Regions from separate parts of the Dyella caseinilytica genome, predicted to be linked through region 3. Evidence: riboswitches for the same ligand, from Rfam matches in the RefSeq annotation. Region 3 holds a riboswitch; each other region holds the start of a gene.
What was found. Region 3 has a riboswitch for cobalamin ahead of ISN74_RS02885 (hypothetical protein). Riboswitches for the same ligand answer to the same signal wherever they lie in the genome.
Positions count from the first base shown of each region.

Region 1: it holds a riboswitch for cobalamin, as region 3 does, so the genes downstream of both, ISN74_RS18125 (ribonucleoside-diphosphate reductase subunit alpha) here and ISN74_RS02885 (hypothetical protein) in region 3, are expected to answer to the same signal.
Region 2: it holds a riboswitch for cobalamin, as region 3 does, so the genes downstream of both, metE (5-methyltetrahydropteroyltriglutamate--homocysteine S-methyltransferase) here and ISN74_RS02885 (hypothetical protein) in region 3, are expected to answer to the same signal.
Region 4: it holds a riboswitch for cobalamin, as region 3 does, so the genes downstream of both, ISN74_RS20180 (TonB-dependent receptor domain-containing protein) here and ISN74_RS02885 (hypothetical protein) in region 3, are expected to answer to the same signal.

Region 1 is NZ_CP064030.1:4,125,447-4,130,310, forward strand. Features, by position in the region: gene ISN74_RS18110 (peptidase C13) at 39-425, shown strand; gene tcuC (MFS transporter) at 702-1,991, shown strand; gene ISN74_RS18120 (hypothetical protein) at 2,059-2,355, shown strand; cobalamin riboswitch at 2,470-2,680, shown strand; gene ISN74_RS18125 (ribonucleoside-diphosphate reductase subunit alpha) at 2,988-4,864, shown strand, end outside.
Region 2 is NZ_CP064030.1:538,011-542,874, forward strand. Features, by position in the region: gene metK (methionine adenosyltransferase) at 1-70, opposite strand, end outside; gene metE (5-methyltetrahydropteroyltriglutamate--homocysteine S-methyltransferase) at 310-2,589, opposite strand; cobalamin riboswitch at 2,789-3,000, opposite strand; gene ISN74_RS02305 (class I SAM-dependent methyltransferase) at 3,156-3,986, opposite strand; gene ISN74_RS02310 (alpha/beta hydrolase) at 4,085-4,864, opposite strand, start outside.
Region 3 is NZ_CP064030.1:710,145-715,008, forward strand. Features, by position in the region: gene ISN74_RS02880 (TonB-dependent receptor plug domain-containing protein) at 1-2,099, opposite strand, end outside; cobalamin riboswitch at 2,392-2,620, shown strand; gene ISN74_RS02885 (hypothetical protein) at 2,721-3,299, shown strand; gene cobO (cob(I)yrinic acid a,c-diamide adenosyltransferase) at 3,323-3,925, shown strand; gene ISN74_RS02895 (cobyrinic acid a,c-diamide synthase CobB) at 4,002-4,864, shown strand, end outside.
Region 4 is NZ_CP064030.1:4,610,900-4,615,763, reverse strand. Features, by position in the region: gene ISN74_RS20185 (efflux RND transporter permease subunit) at 1-795, opposite strand, end outside; gene ISN74_RS20180 (TonB-dependent receptor domain-containing protein) at 1,035-2,939, opposite strand; cobalamin riboswitch at 3,342-3,570, opposite strand; gene ISN74_RS20175 (GntR family transcriptional regulator) at 3,798-4,550, opposite strand; gene zwf (glucose-6-phosphate dehydrogenase) at 4,741-4,864, shown strand, end outside.

The DNA.
Region 1 (4,864 bases), 1.4 Mb from region 3:
CTGGTACGGTGGATGCCCCGCACCGCCATGAAACTGCCATGCTGACTGTCGTTGCCCTTGCGCTGCTCGCCGGCTCGCCGCCTGCCACCACAGGCGATACCTTCACCCAACGCGTTCAGCAGGCCAAGATGCTGGAGGGCAGCGCCACCGGTCCGGCTTACCAGAAGCAATTCTGGGACAAGATCAAGGAGCCGATGACCGAGGCGTTGCGCGGCTGCATCACCAGCAATGCGCCCGCTGACAAATCACCCTTCACCCTGGTTGCGGATATTTCGCCGGACGGACGCGCGCTCAATGTGGAAGTGCAGGCACCCACGCCCGTCGCCCGCTGCCTGGCCGGTGAGTTTTCGGTCTGGACCTTTCCAGCACCGCCGAAAGTGCCAGGTTCGGTCAACTACCCGGTCGAGATCGACGTAAGCATGTAGACACGCATGCATGACAAGGGTCCCGATGCGGAGCGTGGAGTCAGCTCCTTCTCCCCTCCGGGGAGAAGGCTGGGATGAGGGGCCAATCTTGCGAAGTGGATGCAGTGCGTCTGCGCCGAACAACGGGAATGGCATGATAAACGTGTCGCTCATGGCAAGCCCGGCCCCTCACCCCAGCCCTCTCCCCTAAGGGGAGAGGGAGCAGATCACCGGTAAATGAAAAGTTTCACCGGGCAACAGTGGATGCGCCGGGACGAGTGACCGAGGTAAATACGGATGACGAACACCGCAACACCACGCTCACGACGTGACAGCTTCAAGGCCATCATCCGTGTCGTCAGCGGTAATTTTCTCGAAATGTACGACTTCATGGTCTATGGCTATTACGCCCCGGCCATCGCCAGAGCGTACTTTCCCAGCCATAACGCCTACGCTTCGCTACTGCTTACCTTGCTGGCTTTTGCAGCCGGCTTCGTGATGCGACCTGTCGGCGCCATCGTGCTCGGCGCGTATATCGACCATCATGGACGCCGGCGCGGATTGATCCTCACGCTTTGTCTGATGGCGGTGGGCACGCTGCTGGTTGCCGCGGTCCCCAGTTACGCCACCATCGGCGTGCTCGCTCCGTTGCTTGTGGTAGCCGGACGCCTGCTGCAAGGTTTTTCCGCGGGCGTGGAACTCGGTGGCGTGTCGGTCTATCTGTCCGAAATCGCCACGGCTGGGCATCGCGGTTTCTATTGCGCGTGGCAATCGGCCAGCCAGCAGGTGGCCGTCGTATTCGCGGCCCTGCTTGGCCTGCTGCTGCAATACTGGCTGCCGCCGCAAGCCATCACCGACTGGGGCTGGCGCGTGCCGTTCCTGATTGGGTGCCTGATCGTGCCCTTCCTGTTCGTGATCCGCCGATCGCTGGAGGAAACGGAATCCTTTCTCGCACGACGTAAGCCCGACATCGGTGAAATCTATCGATCCATGCTCGCCAATGGACCGGTCGTGCTGGTCGGTGTTGCGATGGTGCTGATGACGACGGTGTCGTTCTACCTGATCACGGCCTACACGCCGACCTTTGGCGTCGAAGTGCTGAAGCTGTCGCAGTTCGATGTGTTCGTGGTGACGCTGTGTGTCGGCATTTCCAACTTTGTATGGTTGCCGTTGATGGGCTCGCTTTCGGATCGCATTGGCCGCCGTCCGCTACTGCTCGCCTGCACCGTGCTGGCCTTGCTAAGCGCCTATCCGGTGTTGCGTTGGCTGGTCGCCTCACCGGATTTCGGCACGCTGCTGAGCGCGGAACTGTGGCTGTCTTTCATCTATGCCAGCTACAACGGCGCGATGGTGGTGACGCTGACCGAAATCATGCCGGCGGATGTACGCACGACCGGCTTTTCGCTGGCTTACAGCCTGGCCACCACGGTCGGTGGTTCCAGCCTGGCGATATCGCAGTGGCTGATTCATGTCACGGGCAACAAAGCGGCGCCAGGCTTGTGGATGTCGTTTGCGGCGCTGTGCGGGCTCGTCGCTACGCTGATCGCTTTCCGGGATCCGCGCAGCCGGATGCAGCACCTTTCCTGATCTGGGCCCAACGCTGCGCCAACCGTGCGCTACCCTAGGGCTCGCCTTCTCCCGCTCGGAGCCAGCGATGCGCGCACCCACCGGATCGGTCGTCGGGCTTTGCTCCGCCTCCGCCACCATGTCGGCCATGGGCATGGCCTTTCTCGGCTACTGGGGCGTCCACGAACCGGTGCCATGGCGCTGGGCCGACATCCTGGTGGTATGCCTGGCCTTCCTCAGCTTCGGCGCCCTGGGTTCGACGATCTGGCTGATCACCACCCCGATACCTGAAGACGGTCACGAACGGATCGTGCCGGCCCGCCGGACCTTCGCCGCGGGCATGGTGCTGATGTGGCTGGCGATCGTGATTGCGGTCGTTCCGTAACCCGACCCATACCTGAAAATCACGAATTTCCCGCAGGCCGCATCCCGCTTGGTCCTTCGTGGCTTATCCACTGCTTATCCACAAATTATTGGGTTGACCGATCCGGTCGACCCCGATATGTTGTGTCCCGTCGGTCGCCTCTCTCGGATTATTTCGAGGTTGGCTAAAGGGAATCCGGTGTGAATCCGGGACTGCCCCGCAGCGGTAAGTGGAAACGAAAGCCCATCGTGCACTGGCCCAGGGGGTGCCGGGAAGCAGGGCAAGTAGGCGGGCCGCAAGGCCCATGTCCGCGAGTCCGAAGACCTGCCGACACGGCGTGACCGGAGTGTCATGCCGAACGTGACGGCCTCCGCGGGGAGGCGGGTCGCATGACGCGGATGTCCTTAACCGTGTAATGCGATCTACCGCGGCAACCGCCACATCAGCCCTGCGCGCGGGAGCAGGCGGTTGAAATCTGGAGCCTGTCCTGATCGAACCGGACCCGAGAAGTCTGGTCACGGCAGGTTCCGCAGCCCGGAGCGCCCGACATGCAACCTATCGATACCGAATCGCGCGAGCGTACTGACGCCCGCGCAGAGTCGTCCGCCTTTTCCGCCGATGTCGACACGTCGGCCACTGCCAACACTGTCACGATGTCCGCTACTGCTGAAGCTCCCTTTGCCCTGACTCCTCCCCACAACCCCGGCCAGATGCGCGTTACCAAGCGCAACGGCGGCCAGGAAATCGTGGACGTTAACAAGATCGTGCGCGCGGTCACGCGCAGCGCCGAAGGCCTGCATGCGGTCGATCCGCTGCGCGTGGCGCTGAAAACCATCGGTGGCCTGTATGACGGCGCCAGCACGCAGGAGCTGGATCAGCTCTCCATCCGCACGTCCGCGGCGCTCACCGCGGAGGAGCCGGAATACGGCCAGCTCGCCGCGCGCCTGCTCGGCGCCTTCATCGAGAAGGAAGTGAGCGGGCAGGAAATCCAGAGCTTCTCGCAATCCATCGCACGCGGCGCCGAGCTGGGCATCGTCAACACGCGCCTTCGCGATTTCGTCTCTGCCAACTCGCGCAAACTCAACGATGCTATCGATGGACTCGCCACGCGCCGCTTCGAATATTTCGGCCTGCGCACCGTGTACGACCGCTACCTGCTGCGCCATCCGCAGCTGCGCAAAGTGATCGAAACACCGCAGTACTTCTTCATGCGCATCGCCTGCGCACTGGGCGGCAATGAGATTGCCGAAACGCTGGAGCTGTATCGCCTGCTTTCCTCGCTGGAATACATCGCCAGCTCGCCGACGCTGTTCAATGCAGGCACTGCACACGAGCAGTTGAGTTCGTGCTTCCTGCTGGACTCGCCGCAAGATTCGCTGGAATCGATCTACGAGAAATACGGCGACGTCGCCAAACTCAGCAAGTTCGCCGGCGGTATCGGCCTGGCCTATACGCGCGTGCGTTCGCGCGGCTCGCTGATCAAGGGCACCAACGGCCACTCCAACGGCCTGGTCCCGTGGCTGAAGACACTCGACGCCTCCGTCGCCGCGGTGAACCAGGGTGGCAAGCGTAAAGGCGCGGCCTGCGTGTACTTGGAACCGTGGCACGCGGACATCGAGGAATTCCTCGAACTGCGCGACAACACCGGCGACGAAGCACGCCGCACGCACAACCTGAACCTGGCCAACTGGATTCCCGACGAATTCATGCGCCGCGTCGAACACGACGGCAACTGGTCGCTGTTCGATCCCAAGGTCGTGCCGCACTTCGTCGACAGCTGGGGCGAAACGTTCGAGCGCGCCTACCATAAAGCCGAGGCCGAGGGTCTGGCCGTGAAAACGGTGAAGGCGCGCGAACTGTATGCACGCATGCTGCGCACGCTGGCGCAGACCGGCAACGGCTGGATCACCTTCAAGGATCGCAGCAACGCCACCAGCAACCAGACCGCCAAGGCCGAGAACGTCATCCACCTCTCGAACCTGTGCACTGAGATCCTGGAAGTCACCAACGCCGGTGAAACGGCCGTGTGCAACCTGGGTTCGATCAACCTGGCACGCCACGTGGTGGACGGTGCGTTCGACTTCGCCAAGCTCGCTTCGACGGTGCGTACTGCCGTGCGCCAGCTCGACCGCGTGATCGATCTCAACTTCTATCCGATCGACACCGCAGCCACCGCCAACCGCAAATGGCGTCCGGTCGGCCTAGGCGTGATGGGCATGCAGGACGTGTTCTTCAAGCTGCGCCTGCCATTCGACTCAGCCGAAGCGCTGGAATTGTCCACGCGCATCGCCGAAGAGATCTACTTCAACGCACTGTCGCAGTCGAATGCGCTGGCCGAACAGCACGGCGCACATCCTGGTTTTGCCGAAAGCCGCGCTGCAAATGGCGAACTGCAATTTGACTACTGGTCGAATGCCAAAACCAACGACACCGCACGCTGGGACGCATTGCGCGAAGCCATCAAGACCAAGGGCCTGCGCAACTCGCTGCTGATCGCCATCGCACCGACCGCCACCATCGCTTCGATTGC
Region 2 (4,864 bases), 170 kb from region 3:
AAATCTGGTCGGCGACCTTGTCCGGATGGCCTTCGGAGACCGATTCGGAGGTGAAGAGGTAATTGCTCATCGTGGCTTATATCCTTCTTTACGGATAAAGAGATGGAAGAGGGAATTACGCATGATACACGCAGCGGCCCACTTTTTCATCGCCAAGTCTGGCATATCCACATGACAGTGAGGCCGGATTCAGGCGGTGTTGCCGGCATCCCTCCCCCTGCTTCAGGCAGGGGAAGGGGCATTTTTACATGGTGCCGTTTCGAGCCTGGTCAATGGCTTGCGGTGGAGTCGGCCGAGACCTGTGGCTGTTCAAACTCCGCTGGCGGCAATCGCCGTCCGCAACGCCCTGGCGGCGTTGACCATTGCGACCAACGCGGGCTCGGTCTCCTTCCAGCCACGCGTCTTCAGCCCGCAGTCCGGGTTGACCCACAACTGCCCTGGCTCAAGCACAGTCAACGCGCGCTCCAGCAGATCGACCATCTCCTGTTGCGACGGTACGCGCGGTGAGTGGATGTCGTAGACACCAGGGCCGATGCTGCCGGGATAGCGGAAATCCTCGAAAGCCTGCAGCAATTCCATGCGCGAACGGCTGCTTTCGATCGAAATCACATCCGCGTCGAGTGCGGCTACGGCTTCGATGATGTCGTTGAATTCGCTGTAGCACATATGTGTGTGAATCTGCGTGCCATCGCTGGTGCCACCGGCGGTGATGCGGAAACAACGCACGGCCCAGTCGAGATAAGGTGCATGTTCGGCGTGCCGGATCGGCAAGCCTTCGCGCAGCGCGGGTTCGTCGATCTGGATCACGCGGATACCAGCGCTCTCCAGGTCATGCACTTCATCGCGCAAGGCGAGCGCCAGTTGCAGGCAAACCTGATCGCGCGACAAGTCATCGCGTACGAACGACCACTGCAACACCGTCACTGGTCCGGTCAGCATGCCCTTGACCGGTTTGTCGGTCAGCGATTGCGCGTAGCGCGACCATGCTACGGTCATCGGTTGCGGTCGAGAGACATCGCCCCAGATGATCGGTGGTTTCACGCAGCGCGAGCCATAGCTCTGCACCCACCCGTGACGGGTAAAGGCGAAGCCGTCGAGCTGTTCGCCGAAGTATTCCACCATGTCGTTGCGTTCGGGTTCGCCATGCACCAGCACGTCGAGGCCGATGCGTTCCTGGAAGCGGATGACGCGCTCGATTTCTTCGCGTAGCACGGCTTCGTAAGTGTGATTGTCGATGCGTTCGGCGCGGTGATCGGCGCGCGCGTGACGGAGGATATCGGTTTGCGGGAACGATCCAATCGTCGTGGTTGGCAAGGGCGGCAAGGCCAGCGCTTCGGCTTGCACACGACGGCGATGCGCGAGGCTGGAGCGTCGCTGCGTGGCTTGAGGACTCAGCGTATTGGCACGTGCACGAACCTCGTTACGCTGAACGCCATGCGCTCGCTTGCGCGCCGTCAACAGGGCGGACTGTTCGTTCAAGGCAGCTTTGGCCGTCGCGTCGCCATCCAGGGCCTTGGCATAGTGTTGGATCTCTTCAAGCTTTTGCTGCGCGAAGGCGAGCCAGCTGCGCAGATCGGCTGGCAACGCGGTTTCCTGTGATGCATCGATCGGTACGTGCAGCAGCGAACAGGATGGCGCGAGCCATAGCGCATCGGTTCCGCGCGCGGCAGCGATTTTTTCAATCAGTGGCAACACACGTGCCGGTTCGCTGCGCCAGATGTTGCGCCCATCGATGATGCCGGCGCTCAGTACGCGCTGTTTTGGCAGGGCGGACAACACGCTGTCGAGTTGTTCCGGCGCGCGTACCAGGTCGATGTGCAAACCATCCACGGGCAGGCTGGTTGCCAGCGTCAGGTTGTCGCCGAGGCTGCCAAAATAAGTGGTAAGTAGGCGTTTGGGAGACGTTCCGATGGCCAGCGCGGTGTAAGCGGCCTCATAGGCGTGCTTGGTGGCGGCGTCCAGGTCCTGCACCAGGCAAGGCTCGTCCAGCTGTACCCACGCTACGCCTGCCTGGGCCAACTGTTCCAGCAGTTCGATGTATGCCGGGATCAAGCTGTCGAGCAGGTTGAGCGTGTCGCTGCCATCGACCGTTTTGGACAGCAGCAGAAACGAAACCGGCCCGAGTAGGACAGGGCGCGCATCGATGCCCAATTCCCGCGCTTCCAGCCATTCGGCCAACGGCTTGTTGGCATTGAGCCGGAAGCGTTGGCCAGCACGAAGTTCGGGCACGATGTAGTGATAGTTGGTATCAAACCACTTGGTCATCTCTAGCGCGTGCAGTTCGCGGTTGCCGCGCGCCATCGCGAAGTAACCGGCCAGTGGATTCTCACGCAACAACGTGCGATAGCGATCGGGCACGGCATCGAACAGCACGGCCGTGTCGAGCACGTGGTCGTAGAGCGAGAAGTCGTTGACGGCAACGGTGCGTATGCCGGCCGCGCTGGCGAGTTCCCAATGTCGCCGCCTCAGTGCCTTTGCTGTGTCCAGGAGTGGCGTGGCGTTACCGTCTTGCCAGTAGGTTTCCAGCGCACGTTTCAGCTCGCGGCGACGGCCGATACGTGGAAAGCCAAGATAGGTGGTGCTTGTCATGTGTATTCCTCATTGCGGTCATGGCAAAGAGGAACGAAGGCAGGCGCGCCCGTGAGCCAGGCCCAGTGCGCACCGTCGACCTTCGCCCCCGCGGGCGAACTGGTTGGACCGCGGGCAGGCTGACGCCGCACCGGCAAAGCGGCGCTGCGCCGGGTCTCCCCGCGGAGTTCCCAGGTCGTACGAAGCACGCCGTTGCGAACGGCTGGCTTCGGCTGGGGCAGGTCTTCGGGCTCGTGGACGTGGCATCGCGCCGCCTACTGTTCGCCGCTTCCCGGGGCTTTACCCAGTGCCTATGGCGAAGGTCGTTTCCACACACCGCTGCGGGGCAGCGCCGGATTCAAACCGGCTTCCCTTTTAATTTCATCTCTTCATAAAGATGAAGAGATGAAGACCTCAGCGAGCGAACGATAGCCGTACGGATGGCTGTGGTCAATCGGGCGAATATCGCCACCCCGTCGTCCCGGCGAAGACCGGGACCCAGTGTCTTTCGCTTTGAACAAGCACCCACGTAAGTCGCTAGGTCCCGGCCTCCGCCGGGACGACGGATGGAGGATCGCGACGGCGGTCTAGTACACCGTCGCCCGCGCCTGCACAAAAGCAAAAAAGAACACCGCATTGGGGTCGTTACGCACCGCCTGCAACTCGCTGCGCATGCCTTCCACCGTGGGGATATCGGTCTTGCCGGCGGCGATCAACTGATCGGCGGCGGAAAGCAGCAGTTCCTGCCAGAACTCGATCATCTGCTTGCGACGTCCCGGTTGGCGGTTGTCCAGATGCACATTCTTCACTTCCGTCTGCACATCACGATAGCCGCCGGCCAGCAGCAAGTTGCCGAGTTTGGCGCCGACGAACGGATCGCCACCGCTGTCGTACTGGTGATCATTGAAGGCCATCCAGTAGCGCAGCAGGTTGGGTGAGTAGGGATCGAGGAAGAAGGAGGAGTTCAGTACTTCGGTGACATACACCGTGGCGCCGGGGCTGAGCACGCGACGAACTTCACTCAGCACGCGTGCGGGACTGGGCATGTGCTCTAGCACCCAGCATAGATAAGCAGCGTCGAAGCTGCGTTCGGCAAAGGGCAGATCCGTTGCGTCGGCCTGTCGAAGCGTATAGCGTGATTCGCACCAGGCGGTTGCGCCCAGATTGCGCTCGGCAGCGGCCAACTGCGTGGGCGAACGGTCGACGCCGGTGACATGCAACTCCGGAAAGCGGCGCAGCAGAATTTCAGTCTGTGCACCCACGCCGCAGCCCACTTCCAGCAGACGCGTGGCACCGCCGTAGTCGATGTGGCTGAACAACGTGGATTCGAACATGCGCGCCTGGCGCATAAGCCGCGATTGCTCGTCCGCGGAGAATCCGTGGATATACGGGAAATCGCCGGTCGCAATGCTGTTCATGCCGGGCCTGCCGGACAGGAAGGGAACCTGGGCGTGGAACGCGTCTTGGCTTTCACACCTTACTCCTGTCCCTGTCCGGCGAGGAGTGTAGGCGGCGTTTACGGCATGGTTGTGACGTCGCCGGATGGGCGATGGCTGCGGATGAAGGCCAGCACATCCGTCAGGGTGGGGGCATCGTTGTGGAACGGCCGCGACAGTGCGAACACTAGCGCATTGTGGCTTACACCCGGATACAGACGCAGCGTGACGTCGTCATGCTTCGCCTGTAATGCATGAGTCAGCGACACGGCATTCGACGGATCGACCTCGTGATCGGCTTCACCCTGAAGCAGCAGCATCGGCGGCTCGTGGCCACTGACGAAACGCACGGGTTGGGCGCGCGCCTGCGATGCCTGATCGTGGCCGAACATGCCGAGCATCTCTTTTTCGTTGGCCGGGATCGGCATGAAGTCATAGCAGCCCGCCAAGCCGATAAACCCGGCCATGTCAGTCGGACGTAAACCGTATGGCGCCAGCCAGGAGGGATCGGTTACCAGCAAGGCGCCGATCTGGCCGCCGGCAGAGTGTCCCATCACAAAGATATCGTTCGGTGCTCCGTCGATATCAGTTGCATGCTGATGCACCCACGCAACGGCTTTTGCGGCGTCCTGCATAAAACCATCCATTTTTACCTGCGGATATTTGCGGTAATCCGGAATCACCGTCACGACACCGTGCGCAGCGAGTGTCGTGCCGACAAAGCGATACCAGGCACGCTCGCCATGCGTCCAACTGCCACCGTAGAAGAACACCACAATCGGCGCATGATCGGCATGCTGTGGTCGGTAGATATCCAGTTGGAGTTGGTGCTGCGCGTCGAACACAACGCTAGGTGGCAC
Region 3 (4,864 bases):
CGCTCCAGCTCCAACCCTAGCGCCTGCAATTGTGGCGGATTGGGTGCCACGCCGGTGACCTGGGTGCGGTTGTAGTTGTAGCTGAGCGTGCTGTCGAGCACGCCGGCGTTGCCGAAGTCAGACCGGTAACTGGCCACCAGATCGCCACCCTGGGTCTTGGTATCCACCGCGTTGGTGAAGTACTGCGCCGAGCTGTAGGCCACGTTGCTGATGCCGTTGGCGGCGAGGTAATCCACCACCACCGGATCGTTCAAGCCGCTCAGCGTGCTGGAGAGCACGATGCGGTTGTAGATCTGGATCTGGTAGATATCGAAGGTCAGCGTCAGCGGGTCGATCGGATTGAAGACGGCGCCGATGGTGTAGTTATGCGATTTCTCTGGCTTCAACGCCTGTGCGCCAAGCAACTGTGCCACCGGATTGCTGACCGGCAGCAGGCCGGTCTGATAGATGCCCGGCGTAACACCCGGTCCGGCGCTGCTGGGTGTGAGGTAGAGCGAACCGATCTGCGAATAGTCTTCCTGCGCCAGCGACGGCGCGCGGAAGCCGGTCGATGCGCTGGCGCGCAGCGCGAAGCGGTCGGTAAAGTCGTAACGCGCGGCCAGAGCGCCCGAGACCGTGTTGCCGAAGTCGTTGTAGTCCTCGTGGCGCACGGAGATCGACGTACCGAGCTTGTCCGTGAGGTTGGTTTCCAGGCTCACGTACTGCGCGACATCGCTGCGACTCCATGAACCCGTATTTACCGGGCTGTAGCCGCTGAAGCCCTGCGCGCCACCGCTTACGCCCGAGGTGCCCACGTAATACGAATCCGGATCGCCTGCGCTGATGCTGTAGGTATCGCGCTGGTACTCCGCACCGAACGCCAGCGTCACTGGATTGGGCAGCCAGCTGGGCGAGAAATCTTTGGCGATGTCGACGTCCGCCACCTGTTGCGCCGCCGAGACAATGCCGTCGAAGAAGCTGCTCGGCGTATAGCCGAAGTCGTGCAGGTAGGCGTAGTTGGCGCTGTGGATGGTGTCGAGTGATACACGGTTGCCGCCGTAGTTGGCGCTCACATCCCAGCGCCAGCCGCTTTCCGTTGTACCGCGCACGCCGGCGACCAGCGCCTGGTCGGTGCTGTGGGCCTGCAGCAGCGGCTGATAGCCTTCGGGATAGATCGCGCTCAGCAGCGAATTGACCGACGACGGGTAGCCATACGGATTGCGATACAGCTCATCGGAAATCGCATCGCGCTCGTGATAGCTGCCGAAGGCATAAAACTGCACGTTCTTGGTGATGTCGTATTGCGAGTTGAGGAACAGGTTGTGCTGGCTGACGGAGGGATCGCCGAACACCTGCTTTTCACCCAATTGCGGGTAACGCACGTCGACACCGCCGTGGTTGGTTGGGTCTTGGTGTCCGTCATCCAGACTGATGCGCAACCAGCCTTTGTCGCCACTGAGCGGAATGCCAAAGTTGGCCGAGCCTTGCCATTGATTGCCGCCGCCACGCTGATAACGACCACCATCCAGCTCGACCGAACCGCCGTCGGCACCATGTTTGAGGATGATATTGATCACGCCAGCGATCGCATCGGAACCGTATTGTGCGGACGCGCCGTCGCGCAGCACTTCGATATGGTCGATCGCGGAAAGCGGGATGGTGTTCAGATCCACCGGCGCCGAGCCGCGGCCGATGGTGCCGTCGGTATTGATCAGCGCGCTGGAATGCCAGCGCTTGCCATCCACCAGAACGAGCACTTCATCCGGCGAAAGGCCGCGCAACTGCACGGGGCGCTGCGAATCCGTGGTGTCAGTGGCGGCCGGGCGCGGGAAATTCAACGACGGAATCAGGCGGGCGAGCGCAGTAGACAGTTCACTGGTACCGGTGCTCTGCAATGCTGAGGCAGGCACTACGTCAATCGGCGAGAGCGAGCTGCTGTCAGTGCGGTTCTGCGCGCGCGTACCGGTCACGATCACCGCTTGCAGATTCTTGGTATTCGAGGAGGAGGGAGGAGTCTGCGTAGCATCCTGCGCCGCCGCCGTCGTGGCGAGCGCTAACAGCAGAGCAGTAGTGAGCGATGTCTTGGTATAGGTAACGAGACGAGCCTTGCCTTTCTTCATTAGCGAATTTCCCCTAAGCACATGATTGCTGCATAGCAACAATTTCAGGTTAGTGACAATTGGATTCCGGGGCAACCGATGATTAGGCGTCTAAAAGTCCAAATGGGAATATCCATATTGAACATGCATTTACCTGCATGTTTACGATGGGCTGCGGGCTGCCCACGGCCGATCTAACGGCAAAGCGCAAGTTCGTTCGCTCAACCTCCCCGGCGCGAGCATGCGTGCTCGTCATGTGTAGGTGGTGTGTAGGAGGGGCCGCATTCGGGCTAGGCGCATGGGGAGGCAGGCACTAAGATGCCCCCGCCTAGGTGACTGCCGGCGTGGTGTCGGTGGTTGAAACGGGAATCCGGTGACAACGTGCCCACTGCACGGACATACCGGAGCTGCCCCCGCAACGGTAGGCGAGCAACGCGATCCCCACGTCGCCACTGTGCCGGGTGCACGGGAAGGCGGGGATCGGAAGGACCCTTCTTCCTTCGCTCGCAAGCCCGGAGACCGGCCCAGGCGATCACCGGACGGCGGAGGGCCAGGACGGGAACCGCTGCGCCATCAGCCGGTGCCGTTTCCTTCCGCTATCCGACCGGCCCATGGGCCGCTGCGTGAAGGAGCATTATCGTTATGAAGCCTTTGTCCCGATCGATGTCCATCGGTCTGTTTCTGCTGCTGACCTTGCTGATGGTCACCACGCGCTTCAAGCATTTCGGCGATGCCCTGCATCTGCCCGATGCGTCCATGGCGGTGTTCTTTCTGGGCGGCTTGTACTTGCGCAGGCACCTTGCCTTCGTGTGCTTCGTGCTGCTGGCCGTATTGCTGGACTACGTTTCGATCCACTACGCCGGCATCAGCGATTTCTGTGTAACCGCCGCCTACGCCTTTCTGCCGCTGGCTTATGCCGCACTCTGGTACGGCGGTCGCCTGTATGCCGGGGAACTTGGCAGTAATCTGCGTTCGTTGCTCGGCGCGTTGGTGGTCGCGCTGGCGTGTGCAGCGCTGTCCTTTGCCATCTCCAACGGTTCCTTCTACTGGCTAGGTGGCCGTTACGCGCAGCCCCACATGGCCGAATACCTCCAGCGCCTCTGGCAATGGGGTCCTTTGTTCGTGCGCACCACGTTGAGCTACGTCGCCGTAGCCTTGCTGATTCATCTTGGCTTGTCGCGGCTTGCCAATAACCAGAACGTTACGCGAGTACAAGCATGAGCGACCAGCCAACAAAAGATGCGATGACGCCGGAAGAACGGCATCGCGAGCGCATGCAGCGCAAGAAGGAGCTGGTCGATCGCAAGATCGCTCGCGCCACCATCGATCGTGGTGTGTTGGTGGTGAACACCGGTAATGGCAAGGGCAAGAGCTCATCCGGATTCGGCATGCTTGCACGCTCGCTGGGGCATGGCTTCAAGTGTGGCGTGGTGCAGTTCATCAAGGGCACGTTCTCAACCGGCGAAGAAGCCTTCTTTCGCCGCCTCGCCGGTGATCAGCTGGATTACTACGTGATGGGTGAAGGCTTTACCTGGGAAACGCAGGACAAGGCGCGCGATATCGCTGCAGCGCAGGCCGCATGGAAGATCGCTGCTGGCATGCTGGCCGATCCCGCCTATGACTTTGTACTGCTCGATGAACTCAATATCGCGCTGGTGAAGCAATACGTGCAGTTGGAACAGGTGCTGGAAGCGGTCGCTGCGCGTCCGCCGCGGCAGCATGTGGTGATTACCGGGCGTGGCGCGCCGAATGGACTGATTGCGGTGGCCGATACGGTGACCGAGATGCGGGTGGTCAAGCATGCGTTCGAAGCAGGCATCAAGGCGCAGAAGGGTGTGGAGTTGTGAGGAGAGTTGTTCTGCCTCAAAGCCATCATTCCCACTTTCGCGGGAATGACGGTTTTGCGTATAAGGGGCCTTTACTATGAGCGTGTCGTTAACGCACGACTGCCCAGCGCTATTGATCTCGGCCCCCGCGTCCGGCCAAGGCAAAACCTCAGTCACCGCCGCGCTCGCACGCTGGCATACGCAACAGGGTCGCCGCGTGCGCGTGTTCAAGACCGGACCGGATTTCCTCGATCCGATGGTGCTTGCTCGCGCCGCAGGGTCACCGGTCTACCAGCTCGATCTATGGATGTGCGGCGAGTCCGATGTGCGCCTGCGCCTGCACAAGGCCGCCGCATCGGCAGACTTGATCCTGGTGGAAGGCGTGATGGGGTTGTTCGACGGCGATCCATCAAGCGCAGATCTCGCGCAGCAACTCGGTTTGCCGGTGATGGCGGTGATTGACGGTTCCGCCATGGCTCAGACATTTGGCGCGTTGGCTTGTGGATTAGCTGCCTATCGCGAAGGATTATCTTTCTACGGCGTGGCTGCCAATCGTATTGGTAGTGCTTATCACGCGCAGTTGTTGAAGGAGAGCGTGCCATCATCGATGCATTGGCTCGGTGCGTTGCCGCGCGACGCATCGCTGGCGCTGCCGGAACGGCATCTAGGCCTGGTGGCAGCGGCAGAGCTGGCGGATATCGATCAGCGGCTCGACGTGCTGGCCGATGCTTGGGCGTTGCACGCCAGTACCGTGCTTCCACCACCGGTCGCTTTCGAAGCGTCTGCAACGTCGCCTGTTCCCGCTCTGTTGCAAGGTCAGCGTATTGCCGTTGCGCGCGATGCGGCGTTCTGTTTTCTCTATCAAGCCAATCTCGACCTGCTGGCTCAGGCAGGCGCATCGCTCCATTTCTTTTCACCACTCGCGGGCGATGCGTTGCCGGAATGCGATGCAATCTGGCT
Region 4 (4,864 bases), 910 kb from region 3:
CTCGCCGCTGGTAATGGTGGCGACATCCGACAGGTACACCGGCACGCCCTTCTGATTGGCGACTACCAACCTGGCGAAGTCTTGCGGGGTATGCAGCGCATCGTTGGCGGTGACGGTCATCTGGGTGATGCCGTCCGTGATGATGCCCTGCGGTGAGGTGACATTCGCCGCGCGCAGCGTGTTGGCGATGTCGTTGGCGGTCAGTCCCTTGGCGGTGAGTGCGGCAGGATTGAAATTCACCCGCACCGCATGCGGCGTGCCGCCAAACACCTGCACCTGCGCCACGCCGGGAATCTGCGCGACGGCCGGCATCAGCAGCGTATCCGTCAGGTCGTAGAGCTTGTCCGGCGGCATACCGGTCGAGGTCAGCGAAATCAGCAGGATCGGAATCGATGCCGTGTCGAACTTGAAATATTGCGGCGGCTGGATGCTGGCCGGCAGGTCCGCCTGTGCCGCGTTGATGGCGGCCTCCACATCGCGCGCGGCCTTGTCGGCACTGCGGCCGAAATCAAACAGGATCTGGATCTGCGTACCGCCGGCGTTGCTGTCGGAGGTCATCTGCTGGATGCCAGGAATGCGGCCCAGCTGGCGTTCCAGCGGCGCCACCACCGTGGCGGCCATGGTTTGTGCATCGGCGCCCGGGTATTGGGCGATCACCACCACGCCGGGAAAATCCAGCGACGGCAAGGCCGCCACGCCCAGCAGCAGATAGGCGCAGAAGCCCGCAATCGTCAGTCCGATCGCCAGCAGCGAGGTGCCGATCGGCCGGCGGATGATGGGTTCGAAGACGTTCACGGCCTTGCCCGTGCCATGTCAGACGAGCGCAGACACACCGCGCGGGAGGCGGCGCATGGAAGAGAAGACGCATTCATAGGCACCTTATGCCCCGGGATCCTATCCCATTGAATGTGCCTGAAGTCCGGCCGTGCCGGAAGACATGGGAGTCATGTCTCCCTTTCCTTCGCGAACATTCCTATATTTCCGCCCCTGGGATGGCCGAGCCGGGGCCCGGCATTCCCAGGGAGCGTTCGGCATCAATGGATGGAGGGGCTGTAACGCAGCGTGAGATACCAGGTCCGGCCCAGCTGGTTGTAGTAATACGCCGTCTCGTAGTTGTGATCGAACACGTTCGCCAGCTTCGCTTCCACCTGCCAGCTCGGTGCGAAGTTGTAGCTGACGCGCAGATCCGTGGTGGCGTATCCGCCCATGCGGTATTGGTTGGCGGTGTCGTCGTAGCGCTTGCCGGAGGCGAAGAAGGTGGCGCCCACGCCGAACTTGCCGAAACTGCGATCGACATCCACGCGGCCGGTCTCTTTGGCGCGGCGTGGCAGAAGATTGCCGTTGTAGGGGCTTTCGGTGTTCTTGGGCTGCATCAGCGTCAGGTAGCTTTGCACGCGCCAGTCATCCACGTTGAAGCCGAATTGGCCTTCGATGCCGCGGATCACCGCCCGGCTGATGTTCATCGGGATGAACTCGGTATTGAACGCGATCAGATCGGTGATGCGTGTCTGATAGGCATTCACGCCCCAGTTCCAGTTGCTCAGCTGCTGGTTCAGGCCGATTTCCGCGCTGCGCGAGGTTTCCGGCTTCAGGTCCGGGTTGGCCGTGGGTACGCCACCGAAGGCGGGGAAGTACAGGTCATCGAAGGTCGGCGCATGGAAGGCCGTGCCATAGCTCACCGACAGCACCGGGCCCTGATCGAAGTGATAACCCCATGCCGCCGCGCCAGTGTTGTGGTCGCCGAACTGATCATTGTTATCGTGGCGCACCGACAACTGCACTTCGTTCTGCCCGAACGTGCCCTGGTACTGCGCAAAGGTGCCAGTGTCGCCGCGTGTGGTTTCTTGGAACGCGGTGTCGCTGTAGATATGTTCCTGCTGGTAATCCACGCCGACCGTCAGCAGCTGGTTGCTGGCCAGCGTGATGTCGTTCTGCCACGACGCCTGGTTGCGGCGGGAATCGAAGTAGCCCGTCGGCATGCGCGGGTAGTACTCGCCGAAGTAGGTGCCTTCGTAATAGGTGGCATCGTCATCGCGGCTTTGGCCGGCGGTCAGGGTGACTTTCCAGATATCCAAAGGTGTGAAGCTCAGGTGCGCGCCCGCGACGTACTGTTCCTCGATGGCATCGTTGCCACCGTAGGGGCTGCCGGCGTACTCCACGTTGCTCTTGCTGCGCATCCAGTCGAAAGACAGCTCGGTGCCATCATCCCAGCGATAACCGAAGTTGGCGAAGCCGTTCCAGTTGCGATACGCGTCGTTGCGCGGATCATCCACGTCGCACGCCACGCCCAATTCCGCCGCTCCCATGCGGCAGGCCGGAATGCCGCCGGTATACGTGCCGCCCAGGCTGGCGTTGTACCAGAGGTGCGAATCGCCGCCGGACACGCCGGCCTGGCCGTTCACGTAGCCATGACTGCCGCCGCTCACGCTCACAGAAGGCGAGACGCCGCCATTGGGCTGGCCGTGACGCAGGAAAATCTGCAGCACACCGCCGATCGCATCGGAGCCGTACAGGCTGGAACGTGGGCCGCGCACCAGCTCGATGCGCTCGATGGCGTCGACCGGAATCTGTTCGAGGGCTGCCAGGCCCAGGCTCACCGAGCCGATACGCACGCCATCGATCAGTACTACCACGTGGGTGGGATTGGTGCCGCGCAGATAGAGCGAGGTCGATTCGCCGATACCGCCCGTTTGCGAAATGGAAACGCCGGGCAGGCCGGTCAGCAGATCGGCGACCGAGGTCGGCTGCAGGCGATCGATATCCTCGCGCGTGATCACCGTGACCGAGGACAGCGCGTCATTGGCGCTGATCGCTGTGCGCGTCGCGGTGACGATCACCGGCGACAGCGTGCTGTTCGGGTCCGTGGCGGTCTGGGCATGGCCGGCCTGTGCGACCAAACCAGACAGAAGTGCGGCTGCTAGCGCAGTCTTTTTCAACATGTAAGTTCCCCTGCCGCACGTCCCCGCGCGGCGTGAATAAATAAGCCGGCGAACTTGGGGAGTCGGGAACGGAATGGCGGGCAGGCGACAGCCGTCGCGGGGCACGCGCTCCGAACCCTCGCCCACCGCGAGTTGCCAGAACCTAAGAGCCTCTCTACGGTCTCTGCATAGCCCGCGTTGTCGTTGAATAGCTGCCAGGCGGCAGTGCTCGGCGCAGCGCCTGACTCACTGTCAGGTCAAGCCGTGCGCTGCCGCCTGGCAGCTATTCAACGACAACCCTCCGGGCTGGATCTGTTTGCCCACATAACGGCGTCATCACTCGGTTGTGTATCGACATACACGCCCTCGTTCTTCCTTGTTCTGCGTGCAAACAGATCCCAGCGCGGGCCATGCAGAGGCCGTAGATAGGCTCTGTCTCGGGCCGGTCTCCGGACTCGCGAGTGGCATGCAGTTGTGCACGCCATCGAACGATGCCTTCCCATGCCATGCACAGTGGCGCTTTATCGTTCGCGAAAGGCTCGCTTACCGTTGCGGGGGCAGTGCCGGCCTTGCTGAGTGAACAGCGCACCGGCTTCCCGTTTCATCCCCTCGGACCTGAGGCCCAGGGGACACCCGAAACGGGCGAACTGTAGCCGGTGGGGGTGGGTGGGGGCAATTCGGCTCGGTTTTCGCCCAAGATTTACGTTCTTTCTAGGTCGCCGGTTCTCGCCTCACCGTCATCCCGGCGAAGGCCGGGATCCAGTATGAACACGCTGTGCGAAGCACTCGATACAAAAGGTTCTGAGTGCTTCGCACGACGTAATTGAACTGGATCCTGGCCTTCGCCGGGATGACGAGAAATGTAGATCGTCGAGGCGCCTAATCCGTCTGCAGTTCCGCCACGAAATCGTAGATATCCCCGCGATACCACGAGGTCGTGAACTCCACCACGCGCCCATCGTCGAGAAATCCCCGGCGTTCGATATGCAAACCCGCGCTGCCTGCCGTCACATGCAGCAAGCGGGCCTGCCGTGCACCGAGCAGAACGGCACGCAGCCGCTGCAAAGCGCGTACCGGGCGGCAGTCGTATTTCTCCAGCGCTTCGTACAGCGAGTCATGCACTTCGTGCGGATCGGGCAATATGCTGGCTGGCACCACGGTGCGTTCGATCGCCAGCGGCTCGTCCTCGGCGTAGCGCACGCGATGCAGGCGGGCGACCAGCACGCCGGGTGACAGGTTGAGCGCCATCGATTCTTCTGGGGTCACTTCGCCCACGCTGCGCTCGAAGAACTCCGAGCGCGGATGCAGGCCACGGGCACGCAGGTCCTCGGTAAAGCTGGTCAGGCGCGACATCGGCTTGATGATGCGCTCGGCCACGAAGGTGCCGGCACCGTGACGCTGGGTCAGCAGACCTTCCTCGACCAGGCCGGAAATGGCCTTGCGTACGGTCACCCGGGACAGCCCCAGGGCCTGTGACAGGTCCCGTTCGCTGGGCAGGGTCTGGCCCGGCTCGATATCCCGCTGCTGGATCACGTTGCGAATAGCCCGGCGCAGCCGCAGGTAGGCCAGCGGCTGGTGGGTGGTCGTTTCGCGGCTCAGGCGCCGGTATTCGTCAGCCAAGGCGTTTTGCATCATTCCCGCACAATACCAATGCCGAACCACTGGTACAACCAGAGGTTCAGCCAGACGCCAGCTGGCTTAGGAAAAAATTGCATACGATTGCAACGCACAAAAGACTGGTATTGCCTGGTATGTCATTGGTACGATCGAAACTCCCCGGCGGCTGCACCCCCGTGGCCACCAGCATTCATAGAGGTGAGTTGTGACTGCACCTGCTCAACCGGTCGAGCTGTTCGACCTGGTGATTTTCGGCGGCACTGGCGATCTGGCCGTGCGCAAATTGCTCCCTGCCCTGTTCCATCGCTTCGTTGACGGCCAGATCCAGG